DNA from 2 places in the Blautia sp. AM28-27 genome. Region 1 is predicted to be linked to the other one. Evidence: predicted binding sites of a transcription regulator. Region 1 holds the regulator's gene; the other holds the start of a gene.
What was found. The regulator Rex, encoded in region 1, represses fermentation and respiration genes when NADH is low (regulators of the CRP and FNR family bind a similar motif). The targets are predictions, from matches to a motif close to ATTGTTAANTANTTAACAAT.
Positions count from the first base shown of each region.

Region 2: pckA (phosphoenolpyruvate carboxykinase (ATP)) is a predicted target of Rex. The motif match lies at 2,544-2,563, and genes of this name have one in related genera.

Region 1 covers NZ_QUJK01000001.1:845,044-852,931, reverse strand. The annotation lists gene DW743_RS04070 (NAD(P)H-hydrate dehydratase) at 1-1,343, opposite strand, end outside; gene DW743_RS04065 (redox-sensing transcriptional repressor Rex) at 1,433-2,089, opposite strand; gene abc-f (ribosomal protection-like ABC-F family protein) at 2,244-4,169, shown strand; gene DW743_RS04055 (NADP-dependent isocitrate dehydrogenase) at 4,268-5,470, opposite strand; gene DW743_RS04050 (S8 family peptidase) at 5,636-6,481, opposite strand; gene DW743_RS04045 (hypothetical protein) at 6,570-6,854, opposite strand; gene DW743_RS04040 (MATE family efflux transporter) at 6,969-7,888, opposite strand, start outside.
Region 2 covers NZ_QUJK01000010.1:90,636-98,523, reverse strand. The annotation lists gene DW743_RS12890 (AraC family transcriptional regulator) at 273-1,175, shown strand; gene DW743_RS12885 (MATE family efflux transporter) at 1,186-2,520, opposite strand; gene pckA (phosphoenolpyruvate carboxykinase (ATP)) at 2,835-4,439, shown strand; gene DW743_RS12870 (AAA family ATPase) at 4,680-6,170, opposite strand; gene DW743_RS12865 (DMT family transporter) at 6,473-7,399, opposite strand; gene DW743_RS12860 (ABC transporter substrate-binding protein) at 7,715-7,888, shown strand, end outside.

The sequences.
Region 1 (7,888 bases):
AAGGCGCCTGTGATTCCCGCGAGCACATCGCCGCTTCCCGCCGTCGCAAGCGCACTGCTTCCGCTTGTGTTTATGTAATACTGCTCACGCCCTTCCTCTGCTGTCACGGTTACGGAATCCTTTCGTACACAGCAGGCCTGGTATTTTTCGGCTGCCCTTCCGGCGCTTCCTGCCGGCTCACGCTGGCATTCTGCAATGGTCGTGTGCAGCAGCCGTGCAAGCTCTCCTACATGAGGCGTTAAAATTTTTTCTGCCCGGCAGCCCGAAAGAATCTCTGCATCTTCTGCAATCAGGTTCAGCGCATCTGCATCCAGAACAAGAGGAACTTCTGTGTGCTGCACCGTAAAAACGAGCAGTTCTTTTGCCGTCCGGCTTTTGGAAAGCCCCGGTCCCGCAACAACAGCGTCCGCCCAGGCGAGATCCTGCAGCAGGGCTTCTTCCGGAAGCGGCTCATCCTCCTTCCAGAAATCCGCCATTGCTTCCGGCAGGGCACAGAAAAGCGGCGTACGGTTTCTTTCCTCTGTCACAACCTTTACCATGCCGGCACCGGATGCAAGGACTGCCCTGGCACACAAAACAGCGGCTCCGCACATGGCACCGGAACCGGCAAGTACCAGCACCTTTCCGAAGGTTCCCTTATTTCCCATCGGCGTGCGGGTAAGAAACCGGTCCAGATCTTCTTTTTCCACTGAACCGTACCAGGGCGTCTCCTCTTCTCCTGCATCAAAGCCGATTCCGATATCACGGACCAGGACCTCTCCGGCATATCGTTTTCCGGGATCAAAAAGAAGCCCTGGCTTTGCACAGGCAAATGTCACCGTGGCTCTGGCTTTCACCGCCGCATCAAGGACCTCTCCGGTATCCGTGTGGATCCCCGAAGGGATGTCCACGGCAAGAACAGGAACACCGCTTGCGCAGATTGCTTCCACTGCCCTCCGGTACTCCCCTGCCAGCGGACGGGATACGCCAATTCCAAAGATGGCATCTATGATAACAGTATATTCCCGGAAATCCGGATTCTTAACCTCACGGACCCCATAATTTTCCGCAATTTTCTTCTGTGCTCTCATGCCTTCACTGTATTTTTCCGGATTTCCAAGACAGAACAGTTCCGCATCCACCCCTTTCGTCTTTAAAATCCGTGCAATTGCCGCACCGTCCCCTCCATTATTTCCGGGACCGCACACAGCAAGGACTTTTCCTGTATCCCATGTTCCATTTTGAAGCTCCTCCACGCAGGACAGCGCCGCGCGCTCCATCAGTACCAGGGACGGTACCCCCATGGTTTCGATCGTATTGCGGTCTGCCTGCTTCATCTGTGCTGCTGTAAGAATCCGTTTCATCGCTTTTCCTCCTTTTCCTGCCTTATCCGGAAAGTGAACAGAAAAAGTCTCCGGTTTCCCGAAGACTCTCCTGCTTTTGTTTTGGTTTCTTAATTGTTCTTTGGATGCTCCGCCTCATATCTGGTCAGATTGTAGGAGAGACGCATCAGACTTTCGGAAAGATGGACGTTCTCGACGATCACATCTTTCGGAAGTTTTAAGTTTAGATCGGTATGTGCAAAATTCCAGATTGCTTTTACACCGTTGTCCACGAGAATCTCTGCCATCTCTACCGCTTTTGCTTTTGGCAGTGTCAAAGCCGCAATCTCTACATGGTGTTCCTTGATAAATTCCGGAAGCTCGTCCGCCATGCGGATTTCAATTCCGCGCACGGAGATTCCTTTTAATACCGGGTTGACGTCAAAAATACCGACCGTTTTGAATCCGCTTCTTTCAAAGGCCGCATAATTGGCAAGTGCCTGTCCCAGATTTCCGGCTCCGACAAAAATCATATTGTGGACTCTGTCCAGACCTAAGATTTTTCCAATCTCGCTGTACAGATACCGCACGTTATAACCATACCCCTGCTGGCCGAAGCCGCCGAAATTATTTAAATCCTGGCGAATCTGGGAAGCTGTCACTTTCATCCGCTCGCTCAGCTCACCGGAAGAGATCCGTTCTACTCCGTCCTCCAGCAATTCGCCCAGGTAACGATAATATCTAGGAAGTCTTTTGATAACTGCCCGCGAAATTCCTTTTTCTTCCAAGATAAATTCCTCCTTATTTACACCTGCATATATTCATATTATATATGGTTGATAGAAAATTGTCAAAGATTTCTTGAAATTTTGTGTATTACTCTCTATAATAAGGATGGTGTATTATGTCAAAATACAGAAATATGTTATCTGGAGGAACCACATGATTCTTGCATGTCAGAATATCTCGAAAGCATTCGGGACAACGGAAATTATCAAAAATGCATCTTTTCATATAGAAGAACGCGAAAAAGCCGCACTGGTCGGCATCAACGGCGCCGGAAAATCGACGCTGTTAAAAATCATCATCGGCGAAATGAGGGCCGATGAGGGAGAGGTCATCCTCTCCAAAGGAAAGACGATGGGCTATCTCGCCCAGCATCAGGATCTGACCGGACACCTTTCCATTTACCAGGAAGTGCTGACCGCGAAACAGAATCTGATTGATATGGAGGAACGCCTCCGTCAGATGGAAAGTGATATGAATACAAAATCCGGTGCAGAGCTGGATGAACTTCTTTCCACCTACACCCGCCTCTCCCATACCTTTGAACTGGAAAACGGATACGCGTACCGCAGTGAAGTCGTCGGTGTTTTAAAAGGTCTTGGCTTTTCCGAGAGCGATTTTGAAAAACAGGTGGACTCCCTCTCCGGCGGTCAGAAGACCCGCGTGGCACTTGGTAAACTGCTGCTCACCAAACCGGACATCATTCTGCTCGACGAGCCGACCAACCACCTCGATATGGACTCGATCTCCTGGCTCGAAACGTATCTTTTAAATTACAGCGGAGCCGTCCTGATCGTCTCCCATGACCGTTACTTTCTCGACCGCGTTGTCACAAAAGTCGTTGAAGTGGACAATAAAAAAGTAACAACTTTTGAGGGAAACTATACCGCCTACAGTCAAAAAAAAGCAATGCTCCGTGAAGCCGCTTACCATGCCTGGGTCAACCAGCAGCAGGAAATCCACCATCAGGAAGAAGTCATTGCAAAGCTGAAATCTTTCAACCGCGAGAAATCCATCAAACGCGCCGAGAGCCGTGAAAAAATGCTGGACAAAATGGATGTGCTGGAAAAGCCGACCGAAGTACGCTCCGATATGCGGATCCGTCTGGAACCGCGCATCACAAGCGGAAACGATGTGCTGACCGTCGAGCACCTCTCCAAAGCCTTCCCGGGACAGACGCTTTTCCAGGATCTGAATTTCGAAATCAAGCGCGGGGAGCGCGTCGCAATCATCGGAAACAACGGAACGGGAAAAACGACGATCTTAAAGATCTTAAACGAAGTCATCCGCCCGGATGTCGGCTCTTTTACACTTGGAAGCCGTGTACAAATCGGTTACTACGATCAGGAGCATCAGGTGCTCCACATGGAAAAGACCATTTTCCAGGAGATTTCCGACGCGTATCCATATCTGACAAACACCGAAATCCGAAATGTGCTGGCCGCCTTCCTGTTTACAAACGACGATGTCTTCCAACCGATTCATACCTTGAGCGGCGGTGAGCGCGGACGAATTTCCCTTGCCAAGCTGATGCTCTCGAACGCCAACTTCCTGATCCTCGACGAGCCGACCAACCACCTCGATATCGTCTCTAAAGAGATTCTGGAAAATGCACTGAAGGACTACACCGGAACGGTGCTATATGTCTCCCACGATCGTTATTTTATTAACCAGACCGCAACCCGGATTCTGGAGCTGACGGGACAGACACTCGTCAACTATATCGGAAATTACGATTACTATCTGGAGAAAAAAGAAGAGCTGACCCGCATCTATGCTCCTGCTGCCGATGCCGCCGCTCCGGAAGAAGCAGCGGCTCCTTCCGAAGCCTCCTCCACAAAGCTGGACTGGAAAGCGCAGAAAGAAGAACAGGCACGTCTCCGCAAGAAAGAAAACGAGCTGAAAAAGACGGAGAAACGAATTGAAGAGCTTGAGACACGCGATTCGGAAATTGATGAGGAAATGTCGAAACCGGAAGTCGCAACGAATGTGGCAGAGTGTGTGAAATTAAGCAAAGAGAAAGCAGAGATTGCCGCGGAACTCGAAGAGCTGTATGAAAAATGGGAAGAGCTTGCCGAATAGGCCTGGTTTTCCCCGGAAAATTCAAAACAGAAAAAGCCGGTCCGGCGCATCCCTTTTTGCGGGAATGCCGGATCGGCTTTCTTTTTTGCTTCGTTTAATTATTTCTCCAGCTCCTCGCGGATGGCCAGGATGAAATCACGGCTGTTTAATACGGTCGGATTTTCCATGGTGGTGATCAGCGCAAGGTCTTTTGTCATTTTTCCGCTCTCGATCGTTGCGATCGTTGCTTTTTCCAGACGGTCTGCAAATGCGGAAAGTTCTGCGTTTCCATCCATTTCCCCGCGTTTTCTGAGTGCGCCGGTCCATGCAAAAATGGTGGCCACGGAGTTGGTGGATGTCTCCTCACCTTTTAAGTGACGGTAATAGTGGCGCTGTACGGTTCCGTGCGCAGCCTCGTACTCGTAATATCCGTGCGGGGATACGAGAACAGAAGTCATCATCGCAAGGGAACCGAAGGCGGAGGATACCATGTCGCTCATGACATCGCCGTCGTAGTTCTTGCAGGCCCAGATAAAGCCGCCCTCTGCTTTCATGATGCGGGCAACGGCGTCGTCGATCAGAGTGTAGAAGTAGGTAATGCCTGCTTCTGCAAATTTCTCTTTGTACTCTGCATCGAAGATCTCCTGGAAGATATCCTTGAAGCGGTGATCATACTTCTTGGAAATCGTATCCTTGCTTGCAAACCACAGATCCTGTTTCGTGGACAGTGCGTACTCGAAACAGCTTCTCGCAAAGCTTTCTATGGAGTTATCCAGATTGTGCATGCCCTGAATGACACCGGCGCCGGTGAAGTTGTGGATCAGCTCTCTTGTCTCGGTGCCGTCCTCAGCCGTATAAACCAGCTCTGCTTTTCCCGGTCCCGGAATGCGCATTTCTGCATTTTTATAGACATCTCCGTATGCATGACGGGCAATCGTGATCGGTTTTTTCCAGTTGCGCACGCACGGCTCGATGCCTTTTACGACAATCGGGGTACGGAAAACGGTTCCGTCGAGCATGGCACGGATCGTTCCGTTCGGGCTCTTCCACATTTCTTTCAGATTGTACTCGGTCATACGCGCTGCATTCGGCGTAATGGTGGCACATTTGACTGCTACACCGTATTTCTTGGTAGCGTTTGCGGAATCTACGGTTACCTGATCGTTCGTCTCGTTTCTGTGTTCCAGTCCCAGATCGTAATATTCCGTTTTCAGGTCAATAAACGGGAGAAGCAGCTCATCTTTGATCATTTTCCAGAGAATTCTGGTCATCTCATCTCCATCCATCTCTACCAGAGGAGTGGTCATCTGAATTTTTTCCATAGTAGGCCTCCTTTTTCTATTCCCGTTTATTGTATAAAGTATCCTATAGCTTGTCAAGTCAAAATTCGCCTGATTTTTTGGCATTTTCCCATAAATTCACACAATTTTTGCAGGATGAGAGGTGTTTTCCTTCATTTTTCTTTTTTTATGCTGCCGCACAGTGTCTCACAGAAGAGACAGAAAACGGTCTGTTTGAAGCATCCCATGCCCCTGACGGTTGCGCGGAAGGCCAAGGTCTCTCGCCGATTCGCAAAGCAGCATTTTCGCCTGGACATTTGTAAGATCCGGAACCCGTTCAAGTGCCAAAGCCACGGCTCCGGACACCCGCGGTGCCGCCATCGAGGTGCCGCTCTTCACCACATATTCCTTCCTGCTTCTTCCAGGCGCGCAGGAAATGAGACGTTTTCCAGGCGCGACAAGATCCGGTTTGCAGACGCAGTCCCGTGTCGGGCCGCATCCGGAGATTCCTCTTCTTGGCTCCAGCAGATCGCCCGCTCCCACGGTGATCACTTTTCTGCTGCTCCCCGGCGCCGTAATACTGCCCGGAGCGGGCCCCAGATTTCCGGCCGCTGTCACAACAGTGATCCCGTCATCCCAGGCGCGCTCCACCGCCTGTACTAGCAGATCATCCACCGTTTTTTCCTGCTCTGTTGTTCCCACTGAAATATTTAAAATGCGGATATTAAGTCTTATTCGCTCTTTGCACACCCAGTCAATCGCCGCGAGGATATCCTGCTTTCTTCCATTTCCCCTTCGGTCCAGAATCTTCACTACGACAAACCGGCATCCCGGTGCCGCACCCTGGTATTTTCCGCCGGACGCTCTTCCACTTCCGCCAAGGATACCACAGACATGCGTTCCGTGTCCATTGTCATCGTAAGGCGTCTCCCGCCCGTACACAAGATCCCGGAAGGCTACAATCCGGCCGTCAAAATCCATATGGGGAAAAATCCCTGTATCCAGCACGGCGGCTGTAATTCCTTTTCCTGTCAGATTTTCCTGCTCTTTCATCCATAAGCCCCTGTGTATTCTTATCTTATGGTATGCAAAAAAGGCTGCCTTTCGCAAAGAACAGCCTTTTTGTTTTTCTTTTCTATACTTAAAACTGAATCTGCTTTTCCCCTTTCCGTTTCCAGAGAGCTGCTGCAAGCGGGATGCCGCAGAGCTCAGCCAGGACAAAGGCGCCCCATATCAGATTCAGGTTTCCAAATCCTTTGAGAAGAAATGCAAACACCAGCGGCAGAATCGCCTGGCGTGTCATGGATATGTACATACTTTCTTTTCCAAGGGAAAGTCCCTGCAACGCCGCCTGATAGATCAGGCCTGGAATCGAAAGCAGATAGGCCACTGCCAGAATGCGGAGCGCCGGGACTCCAATGCGCATCAGATTGTCCGAGGCATCATATTGTATGTATGGCAATAAAAAACAGGAAGATATCTGCCAAAACCGTTTCGGTAAAGATCTTCCTGTCCTTTTTTCAGAAACTTTTCAAAAACATTACTTCTGCTGCTCCATTCGCTTCAATTCCGGCAGAACCAGAATCAGCATGGTGATAAAGCAGAGACTTCCGCCGATTACGTTTGATACCGGTTCGGCAAGGAAGACACCGTCCGTTCCCATGTGGAGTACGTACGGCATCAGATAGGTGAGCGGTACAACAATGAATACTTTTCGGAGCAGAGAGAAAAAGATCGCCTGTTTCTTTTTATTCAGAGATTTGAATACGGTCTGTCCAATGTACTGCAGATCCATGAAAATGAATGCTGCAAAGTACTGCTTCAGAGCCGGAACCGCATCTGCTGTCAGTACCGCATCCGAACTGAAAATACCGATCAGCGCATGCGGCGCCAGAACAATCACGCTCCACATCACTGCGGTATAGCCGAGGATCATCGCACTCATGACACACATCGCCTTGCGCACGCGGGCCGGACGGCGTGCACCGTAATTATAGCTCAAAATCGGAGAAGTTCCCTCATTCATTGCATAGATCGGTGTCTCGACGAGCTGACGCACGCTCGATACAATCGTCATAACAGAGATGTAAATATCACCGCCGGTCACAGAGAGTACGTTGTTGCAGCAGATCGTGACAAGGCTGTTGGTCAGCTGCATGATAAATCCCGCGGTACCGAGGCTGACAATATTTTTCGCATAGCCTGCACACTCAGAAATTTCATCTTTCCGCACAAAGCGCACTTTCAGTTCCGATTTTCGGGTCAGGAAATACAGAACGAACACGGCGGAAAGTGTCTGGGAAATCACAGTTGCAATCGCAGCCCCCTGCACACCAAAGCCAAATACAAAGATAAACAGCGGGTCAAGCAGCAGGTTTGCGACCGCTCCGATCGTGACGGAAAGCATGCCAACGGTCGAGTAGCCCTGCGCGTTGATGAACGGGTTCATGCCGGTTGCCA
Region 2 (7,888 bases), on a different contig from region 1:
CCGGGAATACAGCGAAACGAAAGCGTGCCGGACTGTATTCCTGGGATTTGATGAAAAATTTGAAATCACATACCCTATCGGGGTATCTAAAATATAGCGCGGATGAAAAGAAATGTCAATAAGCTGATAAAATATGATAATTATTATCATTTAAGAAGGAAAAATACGGTCATGGAAGGGCGATTCGCCGGCAGAACATGGAAACTTGCCGGAATCGCAAAGTTCGTGTTACAATTGGGACAGCAGAGCAAAACAAGAGAGGAGACAAAAATATGCTCTCACAGATGAATTACCGAAAAGAAACACAGCCCCACGGTGATGAGCTTTTTCCACTGAGCATTCACGTTTTCGAGACAGACCTGCAGAGTACCGTGCGGGTGTACTGCCATTGGCATGAGGAAGTGGAGCTCTTTTATGCAGTAAAGGGCGAAGCTGTTTTTCATATGGATACCGAGACCTTTCTCCTGCGGGAAGGGGAGACCGCCTTTGTCAATGCAAACCGTCTGCATGAGGTAGAGGGAATCGACGGACAGGAATTTACGTTTCTTGCCGTTGTATTCCAGCCGCGTTTTCTGTCCGGCACATCGCTTGACCGGATCCAGCAGCAGTATATCGAACCAGTGCTGTCCTCCGAGATCCGTTTTCCATCCAAGACAGAGCGGGGGACACGCCTTGCAGAAAAAACGGCACAGGCCATGCAGGAGATCCGAAATCTGCAGGAAAGAAAAGAACCGGGCTGGGAGCTGCTGTTAAAAGCGGAACTTCTGAAAATCTGGCAGGGATATTACAGTGCGGCAGAAAAGAACGGCGGAAAAACGGATGCCTCGACGAATTACCGTGTCAGCAGAATGAAAGAGATCCTCACATACATGAATGCTCATTTCTGTGAGGATCTCGAAATCGCGGAACTGGCGAGCCAGTTTCATATGAGTGAGAGCGCTTTCTGCCGCTTCTTTAAGTCGATTATGCATATTTCCGCCGTGACGTATGTCAATAACCTGCGGATTGCCGAGAGCTGCCGGCTGCTGCTTTCCACCGAGGAGGCGATCAGCAAGATTGCGAGCGACTGCGGATTCCGAAATATCAGCTATTTTAACCGCGTCTTCCAGGAACGCATGCACCAGACGCCGGGGCAGTTCCGCAGTTTATCCGCAGAAAACCGTACTGCGATATAAGATTCGGAACTTATGCAGGCTTCTGCGATCGGAATGCACGCCGCAGGAAGAAAAGTCCGGTCATATCAGCCAGTGCCCAGCCGATCGGAATGGCGATCCAGATTCCGGCAACGCCAAGCGCCGTGGCGGAGAAAAGGTATGCCAGCGCCACACGCATGCCAAGCGAAATGACGGTCAGAACAACCGACATCTCGGCGCGTTTGACAGCGCGGTAATACCCGTACAGCAGAAACAGCCATCCGATGCCGAGATAGAACGAGCCTTCCAGCCGCAGGTACTGTATGCCGATCGCGATGACCTCCATTTCTGATGCTTTCACGAAAATCTGCATCAGCGGATGCGCGAACAGATTGACAAGCAGAGAAATGACGATGGAAAAAGCAGCGCTCAGTGCAAAAGCATCTTTCGTGCCGCGCCGGATCCGCTCGTGATTTCCGGCCCCGTAATTCTGTGCGGTGAAAGTGGAGTAGGCATTTCCGAAATCCTGCACCGGCAGATAGGCAAAGGTATCAATTTTCACCGCGGCCGCAAATGCCGCCATGACCGCCGGACCGAAGCTGTTGACGAGCCCCTGTACCATCAGAATGCCGAAATTCATGACCGACTGCTGAATGCAGGTCATCGAAGAAAGATTCAGAATCTCTTTTAAAATGGAATGGCTGAAACGCCATTCTTTTTTTGACGGCAGCCACATGCGGCAGCGGAGCAGCACATAGAGCAGAATACCGACGGCGGACACATACTGCGCAAGAACCGTAGCGAGCGCCGCGCCTGCGATGCCGAACGGCAGTACAGCGACAAAGAGCAGATCCAGTGCAATGTTCAGCACAGCAGAGACAGCGAGAAAAATCAGCGGCACAGAAGAGTTTCCGAGCGCGCGCAGCATACAGGAAAAGAAATTGTATACGGATGTTGCAATAAGGCCGGCAAAGATAATCAGAAGATACGTCCGCATGCCGGGACGGACTTCATCCGGGACGCGAAGAAACGTAAGGATCGGCTCGATGCCTGCATAAACAGCGAGATTCAGCACGAGCGTAACGGCAAGGATCAGCAGAAACGCGTGGAGAATCGAAAGTTTTAAAGAAGAAAGATCTTTTCGTCCCTGATAAATCGAAAAGAGCGCACCGGCGCCCATCGACAGGCCGAGAAAAATGGAAGTCAGAAACGTCATCAGCGTATAGGAGGAGCCGACGGCGGCGAGCGCATTGCTTCCGAGAACGCGTCCGACGATCAGGGTGTCGGCAATGTTGTAAAACTGCTGCAACAGATTTCCTGCGATCATCGGCAGGGCAAACAGGATAAGAGAGCGGGAGATTTTCCCGCGGGTCAGATCGTAATACATAAAGAAACTTCTTTCCGAACATAATTATTAATATTATAACATAAAAAATCAAAAAATGTCAATTTGCAGGATGAAGTGTACAAAAATGCAATTGTCAGAAAACTTCGAAAAATCGAAGTTTATAAAATTTTTACAGATTTTGGGACACGTTCTGTAAAAAAACGGAAGATTTTCAGTTGATTTTTTTGGCCTTTTATGTATAATTAGAGTAGAAGAGGTCGGCTGGTCCGGTTTCTTCTAAAGGATACCTTCAAATTTCTGCATTTTGCAGAATGAAGCAGTATTACTATCAAAGGAAAGAGGTTAATTACAAGATGGCACAGATCGATTTAACAAAGTATGGCATCACCGGTACCACAGAAATTGTGTACAACCCTTCTTATGAGCAGTTATTTGAGGAAGAGACAAAACCAGAGCTGGAAGGCTATGAAAAAGGCCGGGAGACAGAGCTTGGTGCAGTTAACGTTATGACCGGTATCTATACAGGCCGTTCACCGAAAGACAAATACATCGTTGTGGACGAGAATTCGAAAGATACTGTATGGTGGACTTCTGATGAGTACAAAAACGATAACCATCCGGCAACCCAGGAAGCATGGGCAGCAGTAAAAGAGATCGCCAAAAAAGAGCTCTCCAACAAAAGACTGTTCGTTGTAGATGCATTCTGCGGTGCAAATAAAGATACCCGTATGGCTATCCGCTTCATCGTTGAGGTAGCTTGGCAGGCACATTTCGTAACTAACATGTTCATCAAACCTACAGCAGAAGAGCTTGAGAACTTCGAGCCGGATTTCGTTGTATACAACGCATCCAAAGCAAAAGTTGAGAACTACAAAGAGTTGGGTCTGAACTCTGAGACAGCAGTAGTATTCAACATCACAAGCCGTGAGCAGGTTATCGTCAACACATGGTACGGCGGAGAGATGAAGAAAGGTATGTTCTCCATGATGAACTACTATCTGCCGCTGAAGGGCATCGCTTCCATGCACTGCTCTGCAAACACAGACCTGAACGGTGAGAACACCGCAATTTTCTTTGGACTTTCCGGAACAGGAAAAACAACACTTTCCACAGACCCGAAACGTCTTCTGATCGGTGATGACGAGCACGGCTGGGACGACAACGGAGTATTCAACTTCGAGGGCGGCTGCTATGCAAAAGTTATCAACCTGGACAAAGAGTCTGAGCCGGATATCTACAACGCAATCAGACGTGACGCTCTGCTTGAGAACGTTACTGTTGATGCAGAAGGCAAAATTGACTTCAATGATAAGAGCGTAACCGAGAATACTCGTGTATCTTATCCGATCAACCACATTGAGAACATCGTTCGCCCGATTTCTTCTGCACCGGCAGCTAAGAATGTTATCTTCCTGTCCGCAGATGCATTCGGCGTACTTCCGCCAGTATCTGTTCTGACACCAGAGCAGACTCAGTACTACTTCCTGTCCGGATTTACTGCAAAACTTGCAGGAACCGAGCGCGGAATTACCGAGCCGACTCCTACCTTCTCTGCATGCTTCGGCCAGGCATTCCTGGAACTGCACCCAACCAAATATGCAGAAGAGCTTGTTAAGAAAATGGAGAAGAGCGGAGCAAAAGCATACCTGGTTAACACAGGCTGGAACGGAACCGGAAAACGTATCTCCATCCGTGATACCCGTGGAATCATCGATGCAATCTTAAGCGGTGCTATCAACGAAGCTCCGACGAAGACTATTCCGTACTTCAACTTCGAAGTTCCGACTGAACTTCCGGGCGTTGATCCGGCTATCCTGGATCCTCGCGATACCTATGCTGATGCTTCCGAGTGGGAGACCAAAGCACTGGATCTGGCTGAAAGATTCATCAAGAACTTTGCAAAATATGAAGGAAACGCTGCTGGTAAAGCACTTGTTTCCGCCGGCCCGCAGAAATAAATTTTCTGAATTGACCGAAAGGAAGCCCCTGACATGAAAGTGTCAGGGGCTTTCTTTTATGAAAATATCTGGAGAAATAAAATAGTTCCCTGCCCGAAAGTACAGACTGATGGGACAGGAAACTATTTTACAGCACACTCTAAAATAATACAAAAAATTTCAGCACCACAGAGCGTGAATTGTTGCGTCACTGGTTTTCGCCGTACCCTGATACGCCTTCAAAATAGAAAATAAGGCAGATCAGCAGGACAAGAGCAGTTCACGTACCATTTCTGCATTAAAGGTAACAGAGGAAACATGGTTGACTTCTATCTGATATAACGCATTTGCTGCGATATGCTCAGCAGCCTGCTCAAGATCACGAATACCGCTTGTGTTTTCGTGGCAGGAGATTACGGCATCGAGTCCTTCCGGTGTCAGAATGCATTCCTTTTCTTTCATACCGATACGTTTTAACACCTTTGGAAGTGCATAGCGGGAGAAAATGATTTTCTTTTCTTCCGGTGTGTAATCCGGAATTTCAATCACAGCGAAGCGGGACATCAGCGGAGCACTGATCTGGTCCTTGTCGTTTGCGGTTGCAATCGGGTATACACCGACGGTCGGGATCATACATTCGATATAGTTATCGGTAAAACCAAGATTATCAAGAAGGGTCAGCAGAACATCTGCCGGGTTTCCATTACCCTTGCCGGAGGCAGCCTTGTCGAGTTCGTTGATGATAAAGACGAGGTTGGATTCACCAGCCATGGAAAAAGCATCCATGATGATTCCCGGTTTTGCGTTTGCGTAGATGCGGGAGCTTCCGGTCAGCTGTTCCGGGTCATTAATCGAACTCATATCGAGTGTTGTCCACGGTAATTTTAAGATACGCGCAACGGCATAAGCAATCTGCGATTTTCCGGTTCCGGCAGGACCGATCAGTAACAGACCATAGGCCGGCAGCGTATGAGTCCGGTTAATCTGAATGATAGTTTCGATAATTCTCTGCTTCACGCGTTCCATGCCGTACAGTTCTTCATCAAGGATCCGGCGTGCTTCTACCGGATCAATGGCTTCAAAATAATTGCTTTTCCACTGGATGTTCATCATCATGGAAAGGGCGCGCTGTGCGTGACGACGCTCCTCCGGAGAAACCTCGTGGGATCGGGCAACAGCGAGATTTCGACGCGCCCAAAGGCGGATATTATCCGGCAGCGTTCTTCCGGCGCAGTTCATAAAATCAGTAATGGATTGGATGCTGGTGAGTTTCATGCTGTCACCGGTTTCTTCCTGGTCTTCATCTTCGATTTCTTCTTCCGGTGCATTGCTGGCGAGGAGACGTTCAATCATAAACTGTAAAAATCCATCCTCAGCCGAAAGCTTTGCGCCGCCACCGAAAGCGATCTCGCGGATTTTGTAAACTGCATAACCGTCGGATGTTTGTGTACCGGAAAGGCGGACATTGATATGGTTTTCACCGAGCCATTTTAAAAGGCTGACAAAACGGGCATCAATCTGAAGAATGTCGGCAATAAAGGTTTCTTCTTCCTCTTTAAATTCAAACGAGGTCCGTTTGGATGGGTTTGTGAAAATACCACAGGGATGATGCGGGAAAGCCTTCTCTTTTGTATCCAGAATTAGGATCGGCTGATCCGGAGAAGTAAACGGTGCGTTTGTGCGGAAAACAGTATACGTACATTCGGAAACTTTTGCTTTTTCCGGGGAATTGCTGAAATCAAAAACGGGCATGACAGAACCTCCTAATAAAATAAGTGCTTATTGGTACAATAAAAACAGTGTAGCACGAATTAAAAAATCCTGCAATCAATATGCAGAATTTTGTATTTTTATGCTATGAAAATATTGGGCAAGCGGATATTCGCAATGGAAGCAGGGGACTTACTAGATTCTGTTAAATTTTCGGAAGGCATAAAAAAGCCCTCCGGGCAGGATCACACTGCGGCGGAGGGAAATTATGTCATCAAAGCAAGCTGTCGTAAGAAAGAAGCTCGCAAAACAGGAATCTTTCTTACACTGAAAAAGGAATGGCATCAGGAAACAGCGTTGGTTTTGGAAAATCCCGGAAGCTGTACCAGCACGATCGCTGCAAACATCAGAATACAGCCGGAGAGCTCGCGAGCGGAGAGAGCCTGATGAAGGAGAATCCAACCGGCAAGAACAGAAAAAACGGATTCCAGGCTCATAAGCAGAGAAGCTGTGGTAGGATTTAATCCTTTCTGCCCGATGATCTGCAGGGTATAGCCAATACCTGAAGAGAGAATTCCGGCATAGAGAATCGGCATCCAGGCGTGCAGAAGATCGGAGAAGTTTACGGTTTCAAAGAGAACCATACAGACAGCGGACAGGATCGAACAGGTAAAAAACTGAATGCAGGACATTTTGATGCCGCTGACAAGCGGAGAAAAATGATCAATAACCAGAATATGTACGGTAAATCCGAGCGCGCAGGCAAGCACAAGAAAATCTCCCTTCTGCAAAGAGAAGGAGCCGTCTGTCATACAGAGCAGATAGAGACCAGCGACGGCAATAAGAACTGCGAGCCAGACCTTCGGCTGTACACGCTTTCGGAGAAAAAAACCGCAGACCGGAACAAGTACGATGTAAAGTGCGGTGATAAAACCGGCCTTTCCGACGGTTGTGTACTGGATGCCGATCTGCTGCAGAGTTGAGGCGACAAACAGTGCGATGCCGCAGAGAATACCGCCCGCCCAGAGCGTTTTTGGCTGTGTGCCATTTTCTGACGAAGCATCCGGCGGTAGGGTTCGCTTTTTACGCGAGGAGAAAAAGACAATCAGCGGAAGAAGCGTAAGTCCGCCGAGCAGGTTTCGTGCCGCGTTGAACGTAAAAGGTCCGACATAATCCATACCGGTCTGCTGTGCGACAAAGGCAGAACCCCAGATCGCAGCGGTCAGAAGCAGAAGCGCTGACTGTCGGTACTTATGAGAAACAGTATTCATAATAGAAAAAACCTCCTGAAATTGATACGATATTCATCATAGCACAAAGAGATGGAAAAAGCGAACGGAAAAATGTCGGAAAAGACGGAAAAATAGCACAAATAATCATAATGACGAAATAGTGCAGATGTTGCGAAAATGGATATGTGAAAAATGAGCAGAACAAAGGGAGTTAAAAAGAGTAAAATGAGCAATTTAACCAACATAAAACAAAAAAAGAACACCAAAAACAAAAAATAGACACTGTTTTTCTAACAGTCTTTGTGTATAATGAATTCATCAAGCAAGAACGAAAACCTTAAGGAGGTAAAAAGTATGAAAAAGCGTAACATGAAAGTCCTTGCACTGTTAATGACAGTGACAATGGCAGGAACGATGCTTGCCGGATGTGGAGACAGCGGAAGCACAAGCACTAGTTCAAGCGGAGGAGCAACAGCATCCTCCAGCGGAACAGCAGATGCATCAAGCGATACCACAGCAGCATCTTCC